DNA from 3 places in the Rhodosalinus sp. 5P4 genome. Region 1 is predicted to be linked to each of the others. Evidence: riboswitches for the same ligand, from Rfam matches in the RefSeq annotation. Region 1 holds a riboswitch; each other region holds the start of a gene.

The links. Region 1 has a riboswitch for S-adenosylmethionine ahead of AB6A69_RS07085 (hypothetical protein). Riboswitches for the same ligand answer to the same signal wherever they lie in the genome.
Region 2: it holds a riboswitch for S-adenosylmethionine, as region 1 does, so the genes downstream of both, AB6A69_RS12295 (hypothetical protein) here and AB6A69_RS07085 (hypothetical protein) in region 1, are expected to answer to the same signal.
Region 3: it holds a riboswitch for S-adenosylmethionine, as region 1 does, so the genes downstream of both, metZ (O-succinylhomoserine sulfhydrylase) here and AB6A69_RS07085 (hypothetical protein) in region 1, are expected to answer to the same signal.

Annotation. Positions count from the first base shown of each region.
Region 1 is NZ_JBGFSJ010000003.1:308,564-313,636, reverse strand. It holds gene AB6A69_RS07090 (cation-transporting P-type ATPase) at 1-1,898, shown strand, start outside; SAM-I-IV-variant riboswitch at 1,969-2,072, shown strand; gene AB6A69_RS07085 (hypothetical protein) at 2,312-2,878, shown strand; gene AB6A69_RS07080 (hypothetical protein) at 2,875-3,387, shown strand; gene AB6A69_RS07075 (hypothetical protein) at 3,752-5,073, opposite strand, start outside.
Region 2 is NZ_JBGFSJ010000005.1:387,089-392,161, reverse strand. It holds gene AB6A69_RS12310 (YeiH family protein) at 1-102, shown strand, start outside; gene AB6A69_RS12305 (cytochrome c) at 99-518, shown strand; gene AB6A69_RS12300 (sorbosone dehydrogenase family protein) at 622-1,905, shown strand; SAM-I-IV-variant riboswitch at 2,232-2,340, shown strand; gene AB6A69_RS12295 (hypothetical protein) at 2,466-2,891, shown strand; gene AB6A69_RS12290 (hypothetical protein) at 2,878-3,222, shown strand; gene AB6A69_RS12285 (metallophosphoesterase) at 3,222-4,148, shown strand; gene AB6A69_RS12280 (aldehyde dehydrogenase (NADP(+))) at 4,328-5,073, opposite strand, start outside.
Region 3 is NZ_JBGFSJ010000001.1:191,729-196,801, forward strand. It holds gene AB6A69_RS00920 (EamA family transporter) at 1-47, shown strand, start outside; gene AB6A69_RS00925 (inner membrane-spanning protein YciB) at 40-666, shown strand; gene AB6A69_RS00930 (glutathione S-transferase N-terminal domain-containing protein) at 752-1,459, opposite strand; gene AB6A69_RS00935 (DUF726 domain-containing protein) at 1,481-2,425, opposite strand; SAM riboswitch at 2,540-2,618, shown strand; gene metZ (O-succinylhomoserine sulfhydrylase) at 2,681-3,862, shown strand; gene folE2 (GTP cyclohydrolase FolE2) at 3,985-5,073, shown strand, end outside.

The sequences.
Region 1 (5,073 bases):
TGCCGTTTTCCGAGCTTTTCATGGCGGTGGTGGGCCTATCGGTCGCGGCGATCCCCGAGGGGCTGCCGGCGGTGCTGACCATCACGCTGGCGGTGGGCGTGCAGGCGATGGCGCGGCGCAACGCCATCGTCCGCCGGCTGCCGGCGATCGAGACGCTGGGCTCGGTCTCGGTGATCTGCTCGGACAAGACCGGCACGCTGACCCGCAACGAGATGATGGCGGCGACGCTGGCGGCGGCGGGCCGGGTCTACTCGGTGGGCGGCAGCGGTTACGCCCCCGAGGGCGCGGTGCGCTGGCGCGAGGCGGACGCCCATCCCGACGAGCACGCGGTTCTGACCGAGATCGCCCGCGCGGCGGCGCTTTGCAACGACGCGCGGCTGCGCGGCGCGGAGGATGGCTGGCACGTCGAGGGCGACCCGATGGAGGGCGCGCTCATCGCGCTTGCCGGCAAGATCACCGGCGACGGGGCCGAGCCCCTGCGCGCGTGGCGGCGCGCCGACGCGATCCCCTTCGACGCGGCGCACCGCTACATGGCGACGCTGCATCACGGCCGGGGCGGCGAGGCCTGCATCCACGTCAAGGGCGCGCCCGAGGCGGTGCTCGCGCTCTGCGCCGACCAGCGCGCGCCCGACGGGGGAGTGGCGCCCCTCGACGCCGGGCACTGGAGCGACGAGGTCGAGGCGCTGGCCGCGGAAGGCCAGCGGGTGATCGCCGTCGCGGCGCGCCCGGCGCCGCGGGAGATGGAAACCCTGGAAAGCGCCGATCTCGAGGGGCGCCTCACGCTGATCGGGCTGATCGGGTTGATCGACCCGCCGCGCGCGGAGGCCATCGAGGCGGTGGCCGAGTGCCACGCCGCGGGCATCCGCGTGAAGATGATCACCGGCGATCACGCGGCGACGGCGCGCGCCATCGCGGCCAGGATCGGTCTGACGAACCACGACCGCGTACTCACCGGCGCCGATCTCGAGGCGATGGACGACGCCGCGCTCGCCGACATGGTGGTGGAGACCGACATCTTCGCGCGCACCTCTCCCGCGCACAAGCTGCGCCTCGTCACCGCGCTGCAGGCGCGCGGGCTCACCGTGGCGATGACCGGCGACGGGGTGAACGACGCGCCCGCGCTCAAGCGCGCCGACGCCGGCATCGCGATGGGGCTCAAGGGCAGCGAGGCGGCGAAGGAGGCCGCCGAACTGGTGCTGGCCGACGACAATTTCGCGTCCATCGCGGCGGCGGTGCGCGAGGGGCGCACGGTCTACGACAACATCAAGAAGGTGATCAGCTGGACCCTGCCCACCAACGCGGGCGAGGCGATGACGATCATCCTGGCGCTCTTCGCGGGCCTCGCGCTGCCGATCACGGCGGTGCAGATCCTGTGGGTGAACCTGGTCACGGCCGTGACCCTGGGCATCGCGCTGGCGTTCGAGCCGTCCGAGCCCGGCACCATGCGCCGCCCGCCGCGCCCGCGCGGCGAGCCGCTGCTGACCGGCGGGCTGATCTGGCAACTCGTGCTGGTCTCGGGGCTCTTTCTCGCCGCGGTCTTCGGCGTCTTTCTCTACGCGACCGACCGGGGGTACCCGGTCGAGCTGGCGCAGACGATGGCGATGAACACGCTCGTCGTCCTCGAGATCTTCTACCTCTTCTTCATCCGCAACATCCACGGCGCCTCGCTGCGCCTGTCGGCGCTGCTGGGCACCCGGGTCGTCTGGATCAGCGTTCTGACCGTGACCGGCCTTCAAGTCGCCATCACCTACTTGCCGCCGTTGCAGCGGATCATGGGGACCGCGCCGGTGCCGCTGGCCGACGGCGTGATCATCGTGGCGATCGGCGCGGTCTTCTTCGCCCTGATCGAGACCGAGAAGCAGATGCGGCTCGCCTTCCGGGCGCCGGCCGCGGGATGACCCGCGCGCCCCGACGAGACCGGGGCGCAAGGATTGGGGTTGCGCGACGATTCGCGAATGAGGTAATGTGCGCGTGCATCATGAGTGGGGCGCGAGCCTCCGCCAACCTGCCGACCCCGGCAAGGTGGCTGCCCGCAAGGCGATGTGGCCGACACGGCAACGAAGGGGGGCGTTTCCTTCTCCTGATGCAAATGATTGCCGGCCCCGTGCCGTCGGGACCGCCGCGCGCATGCGGCGCCCTCGGCCGATCGGGGCCGCGCACCCACCGCGACGCCGGCGCGCGCCGCCGGGTCGCCCAGCCAGAAGGAGGCCATGATGGCCAGACACCAGACCCCGGAACCGCCCTGACGCCGCCCGATCCGCAGCGCTTCGGACTTGCGTCCTTCCTCGCATTGCTGCCGGGCCGGGACCCCTTGCCCGGCCAGTCGCCGGCCGCGTTCCCCGCCTTCGAGGCGGGGCTTCTGCGCGCGCTGGCGCCCGTCACGCCCTACGAGGCGGTGATCGCGGAAAACCTGATCGCGATCGAGTGGGACATGCTGCAGCACCGACGGATGCGCGACCGCGTCCTTGCGCGCCAGGTCGAGCACAAGATCACGGAGGCCGTCGTCGAGGCCTGCCACGCCCGCCACGAGGCGCATCTCGACCAAGTCTGGGACGCGTGGATCGAGGCCGGCAAGTCCGAGGAGGATTTCCAGGAAACGCCGTTCGACCGGCCGGGCGCCCTGAGCGAGGCGACCGAGCTCGCGGCGCGCGCGGTGTCGCGCGACGCCGAGACCGTGGCCGCGGCGGAGGCCGAGATCGCGGCGCTCGGACTGGACATGGTCGCGCTGATGGCCGAGTTCTGGCAGGCCGGCGAGGTCGCAACACGCTTCCATGACCGCAAGATCGCAGAGCTCGAGCCGCGCTGCCGCGAGGTGAAGCGGGATCTCGACGCGCTTCAGGCCGCCCGCCCGATCGAGGCGGTCGCGGAGGTGTCGTGACCAGCGCGCGCCAGGTCGCCGCCAACCGGCGGAACGCGCAGCGGAGCACCGGGCCGCGCTCCGCGTCGGGCAAGGCACGGGCATCGGGCAACGCCCGGCGCCACGGGCTGACCGCGGCGCCCGCGCCCGAGGCGGTGCAACGATGGCTCACGGTGATCCTCGATCGCACGGAACTGCCCGCCGCGGCGGCCTTCCGGGAGGAGGAGGGGCTCTCCCGCGCGCTGGTGCTCGCGCCGGCGGAAGCGCGGGTCGCCGGGCTGGAGGCCCGGCTGGCGGCGTTGGCCGGCGGGCCCGGTCACGCGCCCGGCGTCGAGGACGCGATGGTGCTCGTCGGTCGCAAGGTGACCGAAACGTGGATCGACGGCCAGCTCGTCGAGACCCGCGTCCGCGAGAAACATGCGCCGGAGAGCGAACTCGCCCGGCGCTACCTGCGCGAAGCCTTGGGCGCGCGGAAACGCGCGTTCCGGGGCTGGGTGGACTGGCTGCGCCAGGCGGGCGTTCCGGCATAACGCGCGGTTTTCCGAAACGAAGCCATTCCGGGCGCGCCCTCGGGAGGTCGTGCGACGGGCGGCGGACACCTGGCGCGTCGCGTCAGTTTTCCGAAACGAAGCGGTTCCGACAATGCCCTCGTTCCAGCGCTAAAAGGTCGTATCGGAGCGGTGCCTGTCAAGCGCGGAAGGGTCCGATCGCGGCTCGTTGGGCCGGTTTCCCGGAACGCAGCCATTCGCGCGTGACCCCTCACAGGGCGCCCGCCCCGGGTAGGAGGTTTTGCGTTCTCGATCACACGATGCACCGCCCGCCACTTGTTATCCCGCGACCGCAGACATAGCTGCTGCAGGACGCCGCGCGTCGGTCCTGTGAACGCGGCACGCCTCACGGCCTGATAACGGGCACCTCGCGCAGCACGGGCCGGCCGTCGGGCAACGCGTCCACCGGATAGCGCACGCCGCGCAAGGCGCCATCCGGGCCGCGCCGCCGTCCCGCGGCATCGTACCGGGTGTCGCCCGAGGCCCGCGACCGGGTCCATCCCAGCAGGCTGCCGTCCGCGCCGTAGCGGTAGACATCCGTCCAGTCGGTGACCGGGAAGAGTGCCGGGTCGGCGTAGACGCCGTCGGGGGCCGCCCGCACGATCCGCGCGATCCTCTGGCCGCCGTCGGGCGCGGGTTCGTAGACGCGCGCCTCGTGGGCGGGCAGCAGCACCGACACGAAGCCCGGCGCGCTGTCGTGCACGCCGTTCGAGGCGAAGACCCCGATGTCGATCCGCGGCGAGAGGACATCGTCGCGCCCGGGCACCGGGCGGGGGGGCTGCCACTCCAGCGTGATCCGGGCGCGTCGGCCCGCGGCGTCGAGCGGCTCGATCCGCGTGCGCGCCGGGTCGCCGCGCAGGAGCGACCAGGTGAACCGCAGCGGCCGGCCGTTCGGATCGCGGGTCTTCGCGGCGGAGACGATCATGCTGCGCCGCCAGACCGGCGCGCGCCAGACACGCGCGATGGCCGAGGGCGTGTCGAAGAGCCGCTCGCCCAGCCCCTCGCCGAAGACATCCACGCCCGGGCGGGCCTCGGTCTCCGCGTCCACCTCGAGGCGGACCATGGGCGGCACGGCGTCGGGCGCGATGGCATTCGCGAGCGCCACCATGCCGGAGAGGTTGATGTCCCCGGCAGCGAAGACCGTGGGATGGGCGCGGCCGGTCAGGTAGGTCTCCCGGCGCAGGATGCCCAGCCGCGCGCGCCGGTAGACCATCTGCACCGTGGGCGCGACGAGCCCGGCGCGCTGCAGCGCCGCCTTCGTGTCGGGGCGGAACGCCGCGAGGATCATCGCGAGCGCCTCGAGATGCGGGCGGTCCGACCCGGAGGAGCCCTGCGAGACCAGACAGTAGGGCGTGTTGGCTGGAAAGAGGTCGCCGTGCTCGGGGTCGTGATCCCTGTGTTCGGGAAAGACCCGGAGCGCCCCCGAGGCGTAGACCCGGAAGAGACGATGCGCGCCGTCGGGCCGGGTCAGCGCGGCGCGGGGCAGGGAGCGCCAGAACGGGGTTCCGACCAGCGCCATGGAGCAGTTGCCGATAAGCGGCGCGTCGAAGAGCACGCGCAGCCCGAGGCCGCGCGCCAGACCGTCGTCCTGCGCCGCCTCGTCATAGACCGTCGCGGTCAGCTGCGGGTGGTCGCCGGCCGGAAGGCTGGAGTGCCCGCCGTCCAGGT
Region 2 (5,073 bases), on a different contig from region 1:
ATCATCAAGGTGGGTGGCGGTGCGATCGCGCTGATCGTGGCCGAAACCCTGTTTCTCGCGGGGCTCGTCCTGGCCGGGATCAGCTTTCTGGAGTTCGCGTGACGATGGTCGCCCTGCTGGCCCCGAACGCCCGAAGCTCTTCGCTGAATTTCGCCGTGGCCGACTGGCGAACCGAATCGACGCCCACGCTCGGCCATCATCGACAGACGAGCCGCGTCGCGTGTCGCCTGCCACATGCCGCCGTCGGGCTACACCGCACGGATGCCTGCCACGGCAAAGAGGCGCAGGGCGTCGCGAGCTATCCGCAGCTGTCCGACAAGGCGCCGGACTACATCGCGAACCGGCTGAAGACTTACAGAGCCGGCGCGCGCGTCGGTCCGGACTCGGTTCCGATGATCCAGACCGCGAGGAATATTTCGGACACGGAGATCGCCAGCCTTGCGGTCCACGTGACACGCGCCTTCGACCGACGCGCGAAAGGCCCGGGCGGTCGGATGTCGGACATGCGCTTGCCTTGATCGGAAAACGATCGTGCTTACATTTACAGCTTAATCGCCAACGCCTCCCGACGATCAATTCCAGGAGGTCGCATTGGACGGAAGACATTCAAGGGAGGATCACATGGCTTATCAAAGGGCCTTCGTCGCATCGCTGCTGACCGGGACCGCGATCCTTGCATCGCCGGCTTTCGCCCAAGTGGGGATGAACACCACCAGCCTTCAGCACGAAGTCGTGCTCGACGGGCTGGACAGCCCCTGGGACATCGCGTTCCTCGACGATGGAACGATGCTGTTCAGCGAGAAGTGCAACGGCCTTTCGGTGCGGTTGCCCGATGGGACGGTCAACGCGCTCTACGGTATGGGCGACGTCGATGGCTACCCGTCGAACGGGTCGGACCTGTTCTGCGAAGGTCAGGCCGGGATGATGGGCGTCGCCTTCGACCCGGAGTTCGAGACCAACCGGCGCATCTATGTCTATGCCACGTCCGACATGTCCGATCCGCACACCAACCGGCTGATGCGCTTCACCGTGAACGAGGACTTCACCGCCGTTTCGAACCGCGTCGATATCGTGGATGACGTGCCCTACAAGATGGAGGACTCCGATCATCCCTTCGGCGGGCCCGGTGCCCATAACGGCGGGCGCGTTCGCTTCGGTCCCGAGGGGGCGCTGTGGCTCACCACGGGCGACAACCACAACCCCGAGATCCCGCAAAGCCCGACGCTCATGGGCTCCAAGGTGCTGCGCATCCAGACGGACGGAAGTGCGCACCCCGACAACACCCCGCCCGAAGGCTTCGACAAGCGGACCTACACCTACGGGCACCGCAACGTGCAGGGCATCGCCTTTCACCCCGAAACGGGCGACGCCATCATCACGGAGCACGGGCCATGGCACTCCGACGAGATCACTGTGCTGGAAAACGGCGGGAACGGTGGCTGGGACCCGCGTGACAACATGGCGGGCCGGGGCGACTGTCCCGATGGCTATTGCGGGTACATGCCCAACCAGGACGAAGGCATGAACCGCTTCGAACGCGCGTCGTTCATGCCGATGACGGATTTCGAGACCTATCCCGACGCGATGCCGCCGATCTGGGAGAACAACGGCTGGTCGCAGGGCATATCCTCTGCTGCCTTTCTCGAGGGTGAGCAATGGGGCGAATGGGACGGCGCCTTGGCCGTCGGCCTGCTGGGCATCGGCTTTGGCGGAACGCCCATCGGCCAGCGCATCGACGTGATCGAGCTCGAGACCCACGAAGGCGAGATCTCGGTGCGTGACGTGACCGAGATGACGCTGCCGATGCCGCCCGCGCGCTTCCGCTCGCTCGTGCTGGGCCCCGACGGCAGCCTCTACACCGCCGTCGACGGAGGGGCGGTCCACAAGCTGACGCCGGGCGACTGAGCCGGCAAGCGGGCCGTGCCACCTTCGCGGCGCGGCCTGCCACCGCAAATCAGCGTCTCGTCAGATCCGGTATCTTCGGCGATGGCCGGGGCGCCGAAGCCGGGCGGGGCGCGACACGCTCGACCGGAGAGATGCGCGGGAGCGCGCTGGCGTGACGCCCGCGCGTGGCGCTTTGTAGCGTCGACAGGATCCAATCGGTGCGAGACGGTTCCCGGCCGCCTCCGCACGAGATGCACCGCTGCTTTCCGACCGTCCTTGCCAGATCACCCACATATGCGCGCCTGCCCGACCGGGGATTGCACTCCTTCGGCAGAACAACTACTTTTACCATGCATCTTGAGAAGAGCCTCAGCGCTCTCGCCAACCTGCTGACCCAGCAAGGTGGCACCCCAGAGTGGGGGATGCGGCCGAAGACTGGCAACGAAAGGGTGGCCCATGCGGACCTCTCCCAAAACCCGCCTTGTCGTGCGCCACGACGCAGGTGTCGTTCCGGTAAGATACCGGCGTGACGCGGTGCCCGCGCGCCTTCGGCCAATGTCACGTGCCGAAGGAGTTCCCTCATGATCCTCGACCTTCCCGACCAATGCGCCGCGACGGCGCGCACGGCGTTCGTGCGCCGGAGCCTCGCGCGGGCGGTGGTGCCCCGCTGGCAGGAGCGCGCCCGCGCGCTCGTGATGCTCGAGGCGATCCTCGCCCGCCCGAACGGCCCGGAGCGCGGGCGGCGCGACCACCTCGTCGCGGGCCTGCTGATCACGGCCTATCCCATCAGCTACATCGCCATTCGCCTCGAGCTCGAGGGCCACGGGGCACAGGCGCTTGCGCAGATCGCAGAGCAGCTCGAGCTCACGCCGCCCGCCCACGGATGTTTCCTCTACCCGGGATACCGGTGGTTCTGGCCGCATCTGCGCGCCGTGCGGATCCTCAACGGCCATCGCTGGGCGCTCGCCGACCGGCGCGGCGCGGAGCTCTCCGATGTCTGGCGCTGAGCGGCTCTGGGGCCCGTGGCAGCGCCACGACGGGCGCGGCATGCCCGTGCCGGAGGGGACCGTGGTGGAGGCCGAGGCCCTGCCACCGCACGGTCCGCCGAAGCACGGCATCACCCGGCGGGTCGGGATCGCCGGCGTGGACCTCGTGCGCTCCTGGCACTGGACGCCCGAGAACCGGGCCCGCGGCTGCGACTGCGGTAGGGCGCTGCCGATCGATCGCTACCGGATCCGCCGCGCGCCCGGCATGGCGATGCTCGACCGGGTGCTGGCGGACTGCGCGCCGCACGCCCCCGAGATCCCGATGGACATCTTCGATCACGAGGAGGCCTGATGCACGACATCATCCCCGACATTCACGGCCAGGGCGAGAAGCTCCACGAGCTTCTCCCGAAGCTCGGCTGGCGCCAAAGCGCCGCGGGCTGGATCAACGACGCGCCCGATCGCGAGATCATCTTCCTCGGCGATTTCATCGACCTGGGGCCCGACAACGCGGGCGTGATCCGCACGGTCCGGAGCCTCATGGACGCCGGCAAGGCCCGCGCGGTCATGGGCAACCACGAGCTCAACGCGCTCCATTACCACACCCGGCATCCTGGAACCGGGGAACCGCTCCGCGCGCGAAGCGCGAAGAACACCGCGCAGCACCGCAGCTTCCTCGAGGCCTTCCCGCCGGACGCGCCCGCGACGCGGGAGGTGCTCGCCTGGATGCAGAGCCTGCCGCTTTACCTGGAAACGGCGCGTTTCCGGGCGGTGCACGCCTGCTGGGACGAGGCCGTCATCGCGGCGCTCGCGCGGGAGACCCGGGACGGCGTCCTCGACGAGGATCAGCTCGTTGCCGCCGCCGACCAGGAGCACGCGCTCCACGCGCGCGTCGAGACGACCACGAAGGGGCCGGAAGTCCCTCTGCCCGAGGGGCACGTCTTCCACGACAAGGATGGGCGTCGCCGCGCGCATGTCCGCCTCAAGTGGTGGCAAGGCGAAGCGGCGAGCTGGGCGGACATCGCCATATCGGTGCCCGATCCCGCCGAACTGCCGCCCGGGCCCCTGCCGGAGTTCGCGCGCGCCGGCGCCTACCCCGCCGGCGCGAGACCCGTCTTCTTCGGCCACTACTGGCTCGACGGGCGGCCGGCTCTCCAGGCGCTGAACGCCCTCTGCCTCGACTACTCGGCGGGCGGCGACGGGCCGCTGCTGGCCTACCGCGTGCAGGGTGACGCGGCACGGCTCGACGTGGCGCACATCGTCAGCGCAGGTGGGTGAGGCGGCAGAGATCAGCCGCGATCGGCAACTTGACGCCGAGCGCCGGTGCGGCCCGACCGAAACCCGCCCGGAGCTCGCATGACGCCCGGACCGAGGACCCGGCAAGGTCCACCATGAAACCGGCAGCAGGCCAGCCTTGACCGCCCCATGGGGGCGGGCCCAAGGGCGCCCCTCGCTTTCTACCTCAAGTCTTCGGGCAGGAGTTCGCCGGGAATGTTTTGATAGCAGACCGGCCGCAGAAAGCGACGTATGGCCAGCGTGCCGACCGAGGTATGACCGAAATTCGTACTGGCCGGATAGGGGCCACCATGCACCATGCTGTCGCACACTTCGACACCGGTCGGGAAGCCATTGGCCAGCAGGCGCCCCGCCTTCCGCTCGATGATCGGCATCAGGCCGCGCGCAATCTCGGTGTCGGCGTCGTCCATGTGAAGGGTACATGTCAGCTGTCCTTGCAGCGACCGGGCGACATCTTTCATCTCGCCGGAATCCGACACCTTCACGATCAGACCCAGCGGGCCGAACACCTCTTCGCCAAGCACGTCGTTTTCCAACCACTCCTTGCCGGTCGTGGCGAAGAGATAGGGTGTGGCAGTCCGCAGGTCGCACGTCGATGTCAGGATCTCCTGCACTCCCTTGCTGGCGGCCACACGGTCGCGGCCCGCACGATATGCCTGCGCAATACCGTCCGTCAGCATCACCTGCGCCGCCTCGGGGTCCAGTGCCGCGGTGGCTGCCTCCATGAAGGAGTCGGCCTCGGGCCCGTCGATCAAAATGGCGATGCCGGGATTGGTGCAGAATTGTCCCGCCCCCATGGTGAGCGATCCGGCCCACCCTTTCGCGATTTCGTCGCCGCGCGCCTTGACCGCCCCAGGCAACAGAAACATCGGGTTGACCGAACCGAGTTCGCCGAAGAAGGGGATCG
Region 3 (5,073 bases), on a different contig from region 1:
TGGCCTTGATCGCGGCGGGGGCCGTGATAGTGGAAGCCAATGGCTGACAACCGCCCCACCGACCCGAAGCCCGTGGCCCCCTGGCTCAAGCAGACGCTGGAACTGGGCCCGCCGCTTCTGTTCTTCGTGATCTACCTGCGGCTCAGGGACGAGGTCTTCACCATCGCCGGCACGGAGTATTCCGGCTTCATCGTGGCGACGGTGGCCTTCGTGCCGATTCTGCTTGCCTCGATTGGGGTGCTCTGGTGGCTGACCGGACGGATGAGCCGGATGCAGGTCTTCACCGCGATCATGGTGGTCTTCTTCGGCGCGCTCACCGCCTGGTTCAACGACGAGCGCTTCTTCAAGATGAAGACGACGATCGTCTACGGCTTCTTCGCGGCGCTGCTCGGGCTCGGGCTTCTGCGGGGGCGGAGCCTGCTGGCCTACGTGCTCTCGGAGGCGCTGCCGATGCGCGAGGAGGGCTGGATGATCCTCACGCGGCGGCTGACGGCGATGTTCGCCGCGCTCGCCGTGGGCAACGAGTTCGTCTGGCGCACCATGTCCACCGACGCCTGGGTCAAGATCGAGACCTTCGGCTTCCCGATCCTGCTTTTCGTCTTCCTCTGGTGGCAGATCATGGCGCTCCAGCATCACATCGAGGACGGGGACGAGGGCGGGCGCTGAAAAAGGGGGGCTGTCCGCCCCCCTCGGGGCGTCGCCCCTCACCCCCCGAGAGTATTTGCGCCAAGAAGAAGGGGCGGGCGCGGCCCTAGCCCTTCTGTCCGAACAGGATCTTCTGCGCCTCGCGGTCGTCGGCGGCGGAGCTGCGCATCTCGGCGGCGAGGTCGCGGCCCGTCCGCACGGCGGGGCGCGCGCCCACCTCCTCGAGCCAGCGCTTCATGTGGGGCTTGTCGTCCAGCGTCTGCTCCTGGCCTTCCCAGAGCGAGGCCCAGGGCCAGATCGCCATGTCGGCGATGGAGTAGAACTCCCCGGCCGCGTAACGGGTCTCGGCGAGCCGGGTGTCGAGCACGCGGTAGAGCCGCGCGGTCTCGTTGCGGTAGCGATCCTTGGCATAGGACAGGTCCTGCGGCGGATCCATGGCGGGCGCGTATTTCAGGAAGTGATGCGCCTGGCCCGCCATCGGGCCGAGCCCGCCCATCTGCCACATGAGCCACTCTTCCACCGCCACGCGCTCGCGCTCGGTGCTTCCGTGGAAGCGCCCGGTCTTGCGGGCGAGATATTGCAGGATCGCCCCCGATTCGAAGACGGAGATGGGCCGGCCGTCGGGGCCTTCGGGGTCCACGATCGCGGGCATGCGATTGTTGGGTGCGATTTTCAGGAACGCGGGGTCGAACTGGTCGCCCTTGCCGATGTTCACGAGCTTGACCTCGTAGGGCAGCTCCATCTCCTCCAGCGCGATGGCGATCTTCCAGCCATTGGGCGTGGGCCAGTAATGCAACTCTATCGGTCGGGTCATCCGGGCCTCCTGTGCTGGCCGTCAGGATGACGTGTTCGGCAGCAATGACAAGGCCGCGTCCCCGTGCGCCGGCGCAAGAAGCCGTGACCATCGGGGTTGCGGGCGTTGGGGCAGCTGGGCGCGGAGCGCTGCGAGCGGCAGGGTCTCGGGGCGGCGGAGAAGTGCGCGGTAGAGGTCGAAGACGCCCGGGCGGAGATAGGCCGACCAGTGGCAGACGCGCCGCGCCGGGGCCGCGACGGGGAAGCCGCGCGCGCGCAGCACGGCGAGGGTGGCCGGGTCGTCGAGCTGGAGCGTGAGCGCGCCGGGCCGGTCACCGAGACCGTGGCCGAGCGTGAGGTCGCCCCGCCGCGGCGGGCCGATCAGCCGCTCGAGCAGGAAATCGAAGAGATCGTTCTCGCGGCTCGTGACGTTGACGATCTCCGCCGCGCGGCCCGCGGGCGTGGCGAGCGCCGCCTCGGCACGGCTGGCGAACTCGGCGCCCGCGAGCAGGATGGCGCGGGTCACGGCCCGCTCGGGCAGCCGGGCAAGGGCTTGCAGCACCACCCGCGCGCCCAGCGAATGGGCGAGCGCGTGGATCGGACGGTGCGGCGCGGTGGCGTGCAGCACCTCGATCGCCTGGGCAAGCGCCGCCCCCGCCCCCGCCGCGCGGTCGTAGGCCTGCCAGATCGTGCCGCGCGCGTTCCAGCCCAGCGCGATGCCGAGCCCTTCCTCGGGACCGCCGGCGCCGAAGCCGAGGCCGCGCGGCCAGCTGAGCGCCTTCCAGCAGTCTCCGCGCTCTTCGAGCGAGAGGATGTGGCCGTGCGGGCAGCGCGCGGGGTGGCCGGGACGGAACTTGTAGCCATGCACCATCACGATGATCGGCCCGCTGCCCGTGCGCGCCGCCTCGGCGAGCAGCGGCCCGGGCGCATCGGCACTCCCGTGCAGGTGCGGCGTCTCGCCCAGTGCATCCAGTCGCAGAAGCGGCATCGCCCATGCCCCACTACATGTTGTGGGCAACGCTTAGGGCGGCCATACGAAACTGGCGTGACGGCGGAGTTACGGATTCGTGACGGTGTTGACGTGCAACAGCGCCGCGGGTAACCGCGGTCCCGTGGCGATTTGTTCACCGGATTGCGGGCCACGCGAAAGATACCGCTAAAGAGGTCAGGACGAAGGGGCCCCCGTTCGCTTGACCGCGCGTGGGGGCTTTTTCGTCCGGGCGAGCCCCGGGGGAGGTGCAGGATGTCGGAGGGCTGGAAGCCGCGCACGCGGCTGGTGCATGGCGGCGCGCGGCGCTCGCAATACGGGGAGGTGAGCGAGGCGCTCTTCCTCACCCAGGGTTTCGCCTACGACAGTGCCGAGGCCGCCGAGGCGCGGTTCCGCGCCGCCGGCCCCGACGAGTTCATCTACGCCCGCTACGGCAATCCGACGGTGGCGATGTTCGAGGATCGCATCGCGGGCCTCGAGAGAACCGAGGACGCCTTCGCGACCGCGAGCGGCATGGCGGCGGTGTCGGGCGCGCTCATGTCGATGCTGCGGGCGGGCGATCATGTCGTGGCCGCCCGCGCGCTCTTCGGTTCCTGCCTTTACGTGCTGGAGGAGGTGCTCGCCCGCTACGGGGTCGAGGTGAGCTTCGTGGACGGCACCGACCTCGATCAGTGGCGCGCGGCGCTGCGCCCCGGCACGCGCGCGGCGTTCTTCGAATCCGTCTCTAACCCCACGCTGGACGTCATCGACATCGCCGCCGTTTCGGACATCGCCCATGTCGCCGGCGCGACGGTCGTCGTGGACAACGTCTTCGCCACCCCCGTCCATTCGCGGGCCGCGCTGCAGGGCGCGGACGTGGTGATCTATTCCGCCACGAAGCACATCGACGGGCAGGGCCGGGTGCTTGGCGGCGTCATCCTCGGAACGCGGGAGTTCATCCGCGGGACCGTGGAGCCCTACATGAAGCATACGGGCGGTGCGCTTTCGCCCTTCAACGCCTGGGTTCTCCTGAAGGGCCTGGAAACCATGGATCTGCGGGTGCGGGCGCAGACCGAGACGGCCGCGCGGCTGGCCGCGGCGCTGGAGGGTCACCCGAAGCTGTCGCGCGTCCTCTATCCCGGCCTCGTCTCGCATCCGCAGCACGCGCTGGCGCAGCGGCAGATGGGCGCAGGGGGCACGATGCTCGCGCTGGAGCTCGCCGGCGGGCAGGAGGCGGCGTTCCGCTTCCTCAATGCCCTCGATCTTGTCGTCATCTCGAACAATCTGGGCGATGCGAAGTCGATCGTCACCCATCCTGCCACGACGACCCATCAGCGCCTGCCCGAGGCGCAGAAGGCCGTGCTGGGGATCACGCCGGGGCTCGTGCGGCTCTCTTGCGGGCTCGAGGACGGCGACGATCTGCTGGCCGATCTGACCCGCGCGCTCGACGCGGCATGAGCGGTCCGGGGGCGGCGTGAGCGCCGGGCGCGGGCCGGAAAATGCCGCGTCGCCGTTGGATTTCCGCCCGCGCCCGTCCTATGTCTTCAGCCGATAGAGGATCTGCCGAAGGGGCGAGCCCGATGAATGTGCATGTGAGCGAGATGGAAACGGCGCCCGACCGCAAGGAGGCCGAGATGGCGCTGGCCCGGCTGCGGCGCTGGATCGAGGACGCGAGCGAGGAAGAGATCGCCGCGCTCGACCCGGCTGTCCTGCGCCTGCTGCCGAACTCCGGCGCCTACCCCGAACTCGCGCGCGACTATCCGGAAGATTTCCGCGCCGACGCGGCCTACAAGGCCACCTTGCCCGATCTTCAGAACGGCCCGGCCGCACTGATCCGCGGCGCGCGGCGGCCGATCCAGCATGTGGGCATCTCCAACTTCCGCCTGCCGATCCGCTTCCATACCCGCGACAACGGCGACCTGACGCTCGAGACGTCCGTCACCGGCACGGTGAGCCTGGAAGCCGAGAAGAAGGGCATCAACATGAGCCGCATCATGCGGAGCTTCTACGCCCACGCCGAGCGGGTGTTCAGCTTCGACGTGATCGAGGCGGCGCTCGACGACTACAAGAGCGATCTCGACAGCCTCGACGCGCGCATCATGATGCGCTTTTCCTTCCCCGTACGGGTGGAGAGCCTGCGCTCGGGCCTGTCGGGCTACCAGTATTACGACATCGCGCTCGAACTGGTGGAAACGGCGGGCCAGCGTCGCCGCATCATGCATCTGGACTACGTGTATTCGTCCACCTGCCCCTGCTCGCTGGAGCTGTCGGAACATGCGCGGCGGGAGCGGAGCCAGCTCGCCACGCCCCATTCGCAGCGGTCGGTGGCGCGGGTCTCCGTCGAACTGACGGGCGAGGGGTGCCTGTGGTTCGAGGATCTCGTGGAACTCTGCCGCCGCGCGGTGCCCACCGAGACCCAGGTGATGGTCAAGCGCGAGGACGAGCAGGCCTTCGCCGAGCTCAACGCCGCGAACCCTATCTTCGTGGAGGACGCGGCGCGGCTTTTCGCCGCCGAGCTGGAGCAGGACGCGCGGGTGGGCGACTTTCGCGTGGTGGCCAGCCACCAGGAGAGCCTGCACAGCCACGACGCGATCTCGGTGCTGACCGAGGGTGACACCTTCGCCGCCGAAAGCCTGGATCCGAAGCTCTTCGCCACGCTGATCCACGCG